DNA from 2 places in the Thiocystis violascens DSM 198 genome. Region 2 is predicted to be linked to the other one. Evidence: riboswitches for the same ligand, from Rfam matches in the RefSeq annotation. Region 2 holds a riboswitch; the other holds the start of a gene.

Region 1 (3,415 bases), 1.0 Mb from region 2:
TACGCCGCCCGGCCCGGCTGGTTGAACAGATAGGCGGTTTCATACTCCTCGTCGAAAACATTCTCCAACCGCGCCTGGAGCCGTAAGGCAGGCGTGATGGCATATTCGGCGCGCAGATCGACCAGGGTGTAGCCGTCGAGCCGGGTGCGATTGGCCAGATCGTCGAAGCGTCGTCCGGCGACGAAGAGGGTCGCGCCGGCGGACCAGCGCTGGAACTGACGGTCGAGATCGAACCGGAAGGTCTGTTCGGGGCGGCGCGGCAACAGATTGCCCTCATTGGCCCCATCGGATCGGTTCTCCGGGTTCAAAAGCGTTAGATTGGCGGCCAGCTCGAGATCCAGAATCCGCGCCGATCCGGATGCCTCGATCCCCTGGATGCGCGCGCTGGCGATGTTGGCGGCGGCAAAGGTCGGCGCGTCGAAGGCGATCATGTCGTCGATCTCGGTCTGATAGAGACTGATCCCCCAGCGCCCGGACGCCTGCGCGCCGAGCGGCAGATTCCCGCCCAGCCCCAGTTCCAGACTGTGCGACTGTTCCGGATCCAGATCCGGATTGCCGAAGCCGGGGTAATAGAGTTCGTTGAAGGTCGGCCCCTTGAACGCCGTGCCATAGGAGAGCGAGAGCTGGATCCCATTGCCGAACAGGTATCCCAGGGCCGCGTTGCCTGTGACATGGGCGCCGAACTGCTGGTTGTCGTCCTGACGCAGACTGAGTTTCAGATCGGCGGCGCCAAAACGGCCCTGATACTCGCCGAAGACGCCGAGATTGTCGCGCGAGTCCTCGTTGTAGTCGACCGTGCCATCGACCCGGTCGTTGAGATAATCGACGCCGAGCGTGGCGATCTGTCCGGGCAGGATCGCGACATCGTTCTGTAGCGAGTAGGTCTCGCGCTCGGTGTTAAAGCTGTCGACAAAAAAATCGTCGAGACTGAGCGCGACATCCTCGTAAAAGGAGCGGTGCTTGTCCCAACTGTAACCGGCGGCCAGAATCACCGTCCAGGGCTTCAGGGGTTTCAAGGTTGCCGAGGCGCCCACTACTTGCTGTTCGGCGCGCGAAATATTGCCGGAAAACAGCGAACCGTCGAAATCCGAACGGTTCTCGGAGCGCAGCAGATGCACGTCGAGCTTGGCTGCGTCGCTGAATGCATAGCCGGCGCGCAGATTCACGCCGACATTGCGGTAGCCGTCGCGGTCGGGCTGAGTGACTCCGCAGCCGGCGAAGGGGGAGGGACTGCCATCGCAGGCATTGATCCCGTCGGTGCGGTCCAGGTTGGCGCCCAGGTTGAACCAGCCCTGGTCGCCGCCGCCGGACACTCCGGCGGAGACGCTGCCGGTACCGAGCGTGCCACCGCCGATGCTGGCACGGGCGGTCAGTGGACCGCCGCCCTGTTTGGTGAAAATCTGGATCACGCCGCCGATGGCTTCGGAGCCGTAGAGGCTCGAACGTGGACCGCGCACCACCTCGATGCGATCAATCTGCTCGATCGGCAGATTCTGCAGCGGCGCGGTGCCCAGCGTCGCCGATCCCACCTTGACCCCGTCGATCAGGACGAGGACGTGGTCGGCATTGGTTCCGCGCAAAAAGATCGAGGCCGGATGACCGGCGCCACCGCTCTGGGCGATGGCGACGCCGGGGATACCGCGCAGCAGATCCGGCACCGAACGCGCCTGACGGCGTTCGATCTCGGCGCGATCGATGACGGTCACCGAGGCCAGGGTCTGGCTTTCCGGCTCGGGCGTGCGGGTCGCCGTGACCACCACCGGGGCCAGTGTGGTCGCGGACTCGTCGGCCAGGGCAAGACTGGCCAGCGGCACGGTCAGCGCCGCCAGCATCAAAGGGTAATTCATCACAAGGCTCCAACAGCGGCCCGAGCGCACCCGCGCGGGCCAATCCAGGGAGGATCGGTGAGGAGTCAGGACGAGAGCGAGACCACGGACAAGCGACGGGGGCTAGCATCATCCCGGCCAGTCGCCCACGCGACCCCGGTGAGGAGCCATCTGCCATTCCGTTCGGGAAAGGTCGACGGCTCCAGATCCTCTGGCCGGTCTCCGGGCTCACGAGCGGGTATACCCCAAACGCGACGCCTTCCCATGAATGATCACAGTGGCATCAGGTCGCGTCTTGAACCGCATCCAGGGTCGGATGCGGTTCGCTCGTCTACCGTTGCGGGGGCAGCGTCGGCATTGCGCATCCATGAAGGCGCGCGCACCGACTTCCCGTTTAACCCATCAGGCGAAGGCCATCCGGGCACCGGAAGATCAAGCGGGCTATTTACGGCTTTTTCCGATGACGGGTCAATTGACAATTGTCATTCAGACATCGCATCATGTGGCGGCCGCATGACATTCGGATAAGAATAACCCGCAAAGGGAGGATCGTCTGTCGGCACACATTGTCGACTGATTAGTTGGAGGAAAGGCCGCGAGCGTGCCCGTCGATCGGGCACGCGCGCTACCTGCCTTAATCACCGAACCATGACGCTCCCTCGCATCCACCGAGTCGCGCCCGCGACATCGCTCTTCGATACGTTTGCCCGTACGCGATGATTGTCGATACTTTTGTTGATCCATCCGGTTTGCTGGCCTATCCTGTCGTCGGATCGACATTTGTTTCTACAGGAGTCGCAAAATGGCCGTTCAAATCGTCCGGAAATGGGGCAACAGTCCTGCAGTGCGGCTGCCTGCCGCCGTGATGGAGGCGGCGCATCTGATGCTCGATCAAGTCGTCGACGTGCGCGCGGAACAGGGTCGAGTCATCATTGAGCCAGTCGCGCCCACGTATTCGCTGGAGGCGCTTCTCGCGGGAATCACCGACGAAAATCGTCCTGACGAACAGGATTTTGGATTCGCCGAAGGCAGGGAACAGCTCTGATGACGACGCCCTACGTGCCCGACGAGGGCGACATCGTTTGGATGAACTTCACGCCATACAGCGGGCACGAGCAGGCTGGACGACGACCAGCCGTCGTCTTGAGTCCCAAGGCGTATAACCGTCGCGCCGGATTGCTCGTGTGTGTCCCCATCACCAACCAGATCAAGGGCTACCCATTCGAGGTCGCGCTGGCGGGTGCAGATGCCAGCGGCGCCGCACTGTCGGATCAAGTCAAAAGCCTGGACTGGCAGACTCGGCAGGCTGAGCGCAAGGGCAGGGCGACGCTCTCCGAAATCGTCGAAATCAAGGTCAAAATCAAGTCGCTATTGGGACTGTGAGCGGTGATCGCCATCCCGGCGTGCGAGAAGACGGGTGGACGGGTGGACGGGTGGACGGGTGGACGGTGAAAATTGTTGAGCAAAGACCGCGCGCCCGCTAACCGGGCGCGCGTTTTCTAACTAACATCACGAAACGACCAACGATTTCACGCGAGTGAAATCATCAATAGTCCATATCATCCATGCCGCCAGCGCCTGGACCCGCC
Region 2 (3,415 bases):
GCGCCATGGCTGCGACGAACCGACCCTGCTGGAGCTGGCGCATGGCGAGCTGGATGCCGCGGATGCCAACTGTTTCGAGCGCAACCTGCTCGCCCTTGTCCATGATCCCCTGAGCGCGGCGGCGGCCTATGGGCTCGCCGAGATCCTGGACCTGACGCGCACGGGCGTGCTGCATGCCGAGGCCGCCCGCGAGGCGATCTTGAATCAGGCGGCCCTGCTCGCGGCGGCGGTGGCCGTGACGCCCGAGCATTTCGGTCATTTTCGCGTCCTGCTGCAAGCGCGTCAGGAGCTGCCGCCCGGTCGACTGGCAGCGCTGGCGGTCGTGAAGGGGTTCGAGCGCAAATGGCTGTGAGCAAGTGGTCATGACCGAGCACCTGGCGCTCATCCTCGCCGCCTGCCTGCTCGACGTCGCCCTGGGCGATCCGGTCTATCGCTGGCACCCCATCCGCCTGGTCGGAGACCTGATCCTGGCCGGCGAGCGCCTGTTCTTCGCCGTTGGGCTCAACGGGCGGCTGGGCGGCGTGCTGCACTGGTTGCTGACGGTGGCGTGCGCGCTGGGCGTCTGGTTTGGGATCCGCGCTGGGCTTGGCCTTGTCCACCCCTGGCTGGCGTTCCTTTGGGATCTTTACATCGCCTATAGCCTGCTGTGCCTGCGTGGACTGGTGGAGCAGGGTTGGCGTGTCCTGAGAGACCTTGAGGATCTTCCGGCCGCGCGCGAGCACATGAAGATGCTGGTCGGACGGGATACCGAGCCGCTAAAACGCGACGGGATCGTCCGCGCCACCATCGAAAGCCTGTCGGAGAATCTGACCGACGCGGTGCTGACACCACTCTGGGCGCTCTGTCTGTTCGGACTTCCGGGGCTGATTCTGGTCAAGGTGGTTTCGACGCTGGACTCCATGGTCGGCTACCGGACCTCGCGCTACGAGCGTTTCGGCTGGGCGGGCGCGCGTAGCGACGATCTGGTGCATTGGCTGCCGGCGCGGCTTTCGGTCTTGCTGATCGCGACCGCGGCCGCCCTCCTGCGTCTGCACCCCTGGCTCGCCCTCCGCTCGCCCTGGCGCTATCGCCGGTTGCTCCCGAGTCCCAATTCAGGCTGGAGCGAGGCCGCCTGCGCGGGCGCGCTGCGGGTCCGACTGCTGGGTCCGGTCTGGCGCGATGGCCAGTTGATCAATCGCGAGGTCTTCATGGGCGATCCAAACTGGCCAGCCGATCTCGGGGCCGAGGATTTGCGGCGCGCGTTGACCTTGATTGCCCTCTGCTGTCTATTCGCGATGGTCCTCGGATTGGTGATCGCCTCTTATCGATTCCCGATGCCATGGTGATCAGGATCGCTTTACATGGGATGATCGTTCGGATTAACATCAATCCAGTTATGGTTCCTGGGGTCGTCATTCTGACTCGGGATTAAAAGGGAACACGGTGAGGTACGAGACATCTCGACTAATTCCGTGACTGTCCCCGCAACTGTAAACGCATAGGCACGTCAATAGACCACTGGGTTCGATCCGTTCGAGTGATCGATGCCTGGGAAGGTTGACGAAGCTGTTGACGCGTGAGTCAGGAGACCTGCCATACAGATTCCAACCACGAATTGGGGCGGGTGATCCCCTGGATGTGAGCCTTGTCACTCTTGCAAAGCCCCTTTCTTTCCCGCATTGATCCCTGGGATGTCTCTCGCGGACCTGTTCCGGAACCTCGCTGTGGATTGGGCTTGTCGCCTTTCCCGCGGAGATTCCATTCCGGGCCGATTTGCTCCAGCCTAATTCTACTTTGTTAGCTTGACATAAGCTTATGATTTTCAAATATTATTTTCAGGGAAAATTTTATTTGGAAATGGCAGATCATGGCTAACGCGATTGGTAGCGAAACCGATGCGATGTTAAAAAACATGGTTGGTAACCTCTCCGCTCATCTGGAGGATTATCACGAATTTTTTCAAAACGAAACAGCTGATGGTCATGAACTGAGTCGAGCTTACATCATGGGTCTTCTCAAAACTGAAGCCGGAAAACGGAATCTCGAACGCATCAACGAAGAAATTGATGTGTCCGGTGGTGATGGTTATCAACGGATCCAACAGTTCATCACAGATTCACCGTGGTCGGCGGGAAACCTCATCGGTGCGATCGCCCAAGACACCTCAAGTCTGTATGCGAATCAGCCGAATTATCGCGGTCGGGATGTCGGCTACATCATTGATGAGTCAGCGCATCTCAAGAAAGGCAAGTATTCCGTTGGCGTCGCGCGGCAATATGCCGGTGTCATTGGTAAGGTTGAGAATTGCCAGGTGGGCGTTTATGCCAGCTTAGTTTGGGAATCACAGAGCACGTTAATTAATGAGCGGTTGTTCCTTCCAACGTCCTGGACCGCTGATTTAAAGCGATGTGACCAAGCGGGTATTCCTGAAGAGGCACGTCAGTTTAAAACGAAGATCGAACTCGCACTGGAGATGATTCAATCCGATCTGGCGGCGGGCGTAGACATTGGTTGGGTGGGCGGTGATGGCCTGTACGGACACGGGTTAGAGCTTGGTGTTTCTTTAGATAACATAGGGTTAAATTTTCTGCTTGATGTTCATTGCGATCAGATGATCTATCCCCTCAAACCCATTCTATCGGTTCCGGAATCCGCTGGGCGAGGACGAAAGCCAACCAAACTTCAAGCTGATCGCGACCCCACGCAAGTGAGATGGTATGCCGACCATCTTTATCCTTTCCAATGGCGCACGATGGCCGTTCGCAATGGGGCCAAAGGGCCGATCACGCTGTCCGTTCATACCGCTCCCGTGTGGGTTTGGGATGGCAAGTCGGAGCGCGTGACCGAGCGGGTATTGGTCATCAGCCGAAATCACGCGGACAACAAGATCAAATACTCACTCAGTAATGTCGATTATCGGAGCACCCCGATCGAAAGGCTGGCTTACATGCAAGCACAGCGCTATTGGGTTGAACGGGCATTTCAAGAAGCCAAAAGCGAATTAGGAATGTCAGATTATCAAGTCAGAAAATGGAATGCCTGGCACCACCATATGGCGCTGGTGATGTTGTCGCTGTCCTTTATTGTTAAAGAGCGTCTTTTGCACAAAACCGATTATCCATTGGTGAGTTGCCGTGATCTTCGGCTTCTCATCATCGCTTTACTACTCAACGATCCGGATGCGGTCGAAAAAAGAATCCAGCAAATGCGGGTCAGGCATGAGCAAAGGCGCAAGGATATCGAGCGTTATTACAAGCTGACCGCGACGGGATAGTCAATGCGTTTGAATTAAAGTAACAAAGTAGAACTAATGGCTGGCGAGTGAGCTACTTGCCCCAGATTCGGTAAGCGGAGAGCTTCTGTCCTTCACCACTCACGGATCCGCGCGCAAACCTTGCAATGGGTGGAAGACGTATGGAACCCGAATTCATCTCAA

Evidence for each region. A riboswitch is a leader RNA that binds a small molecule or an ion and turns the genes downstream of it on or off. The one in region 2 is predicted to bind cobalamin.
Region 1: another riboswitch for cobalamin. It lies ahead of btuB (TonB-dependent vitamin B12 receptor); the one in region 2 lies ahead of THIVI_RS22680 (IS701 family transposase).

What each region holds. Positions count from the first base shown of each region.
Region 1 covers NC_018012.1:775,623-779,037, reverse strand. The annotation lists gene btuB (TonB-dependent vitamin B12 receptor) at 1-1,847, opposite strand, end outside; cobalamin riboswitch at 2,023-2,270, opposite strand; gene THIVI_RS03480 (AbrB/MazE/SpoVT family DNA-binding domain-containing protein) at 2,629-2,871, shown strand; gene mazF (endoribonuclease MazF) at 2,871-3,209, shown strand; gene groL (chaperonin GroEL) at 3,373-3,415, opposite strand, start outside.
Region 2 covers NC_018012.1:1,811,050-1,814,464, reverse strand. The annotation lists gene THIVI_RS08100 (adenosylcobinamide amidohydrolase) at 1-352, shown strand, start outside; gene cbiB (adenosylcobinamide-phosphate synthase CbiB) at 363-1,325, shown strand; cobalamin riboswitch at 1,360-1,591, shown strand; gene THIVI_RS22680 (IS701 family transposase) at 1,847-3,253, shown strand; gene THIVI_RS08085 (hypothetical protein) at 3,394-3,415, shown strand, end outside.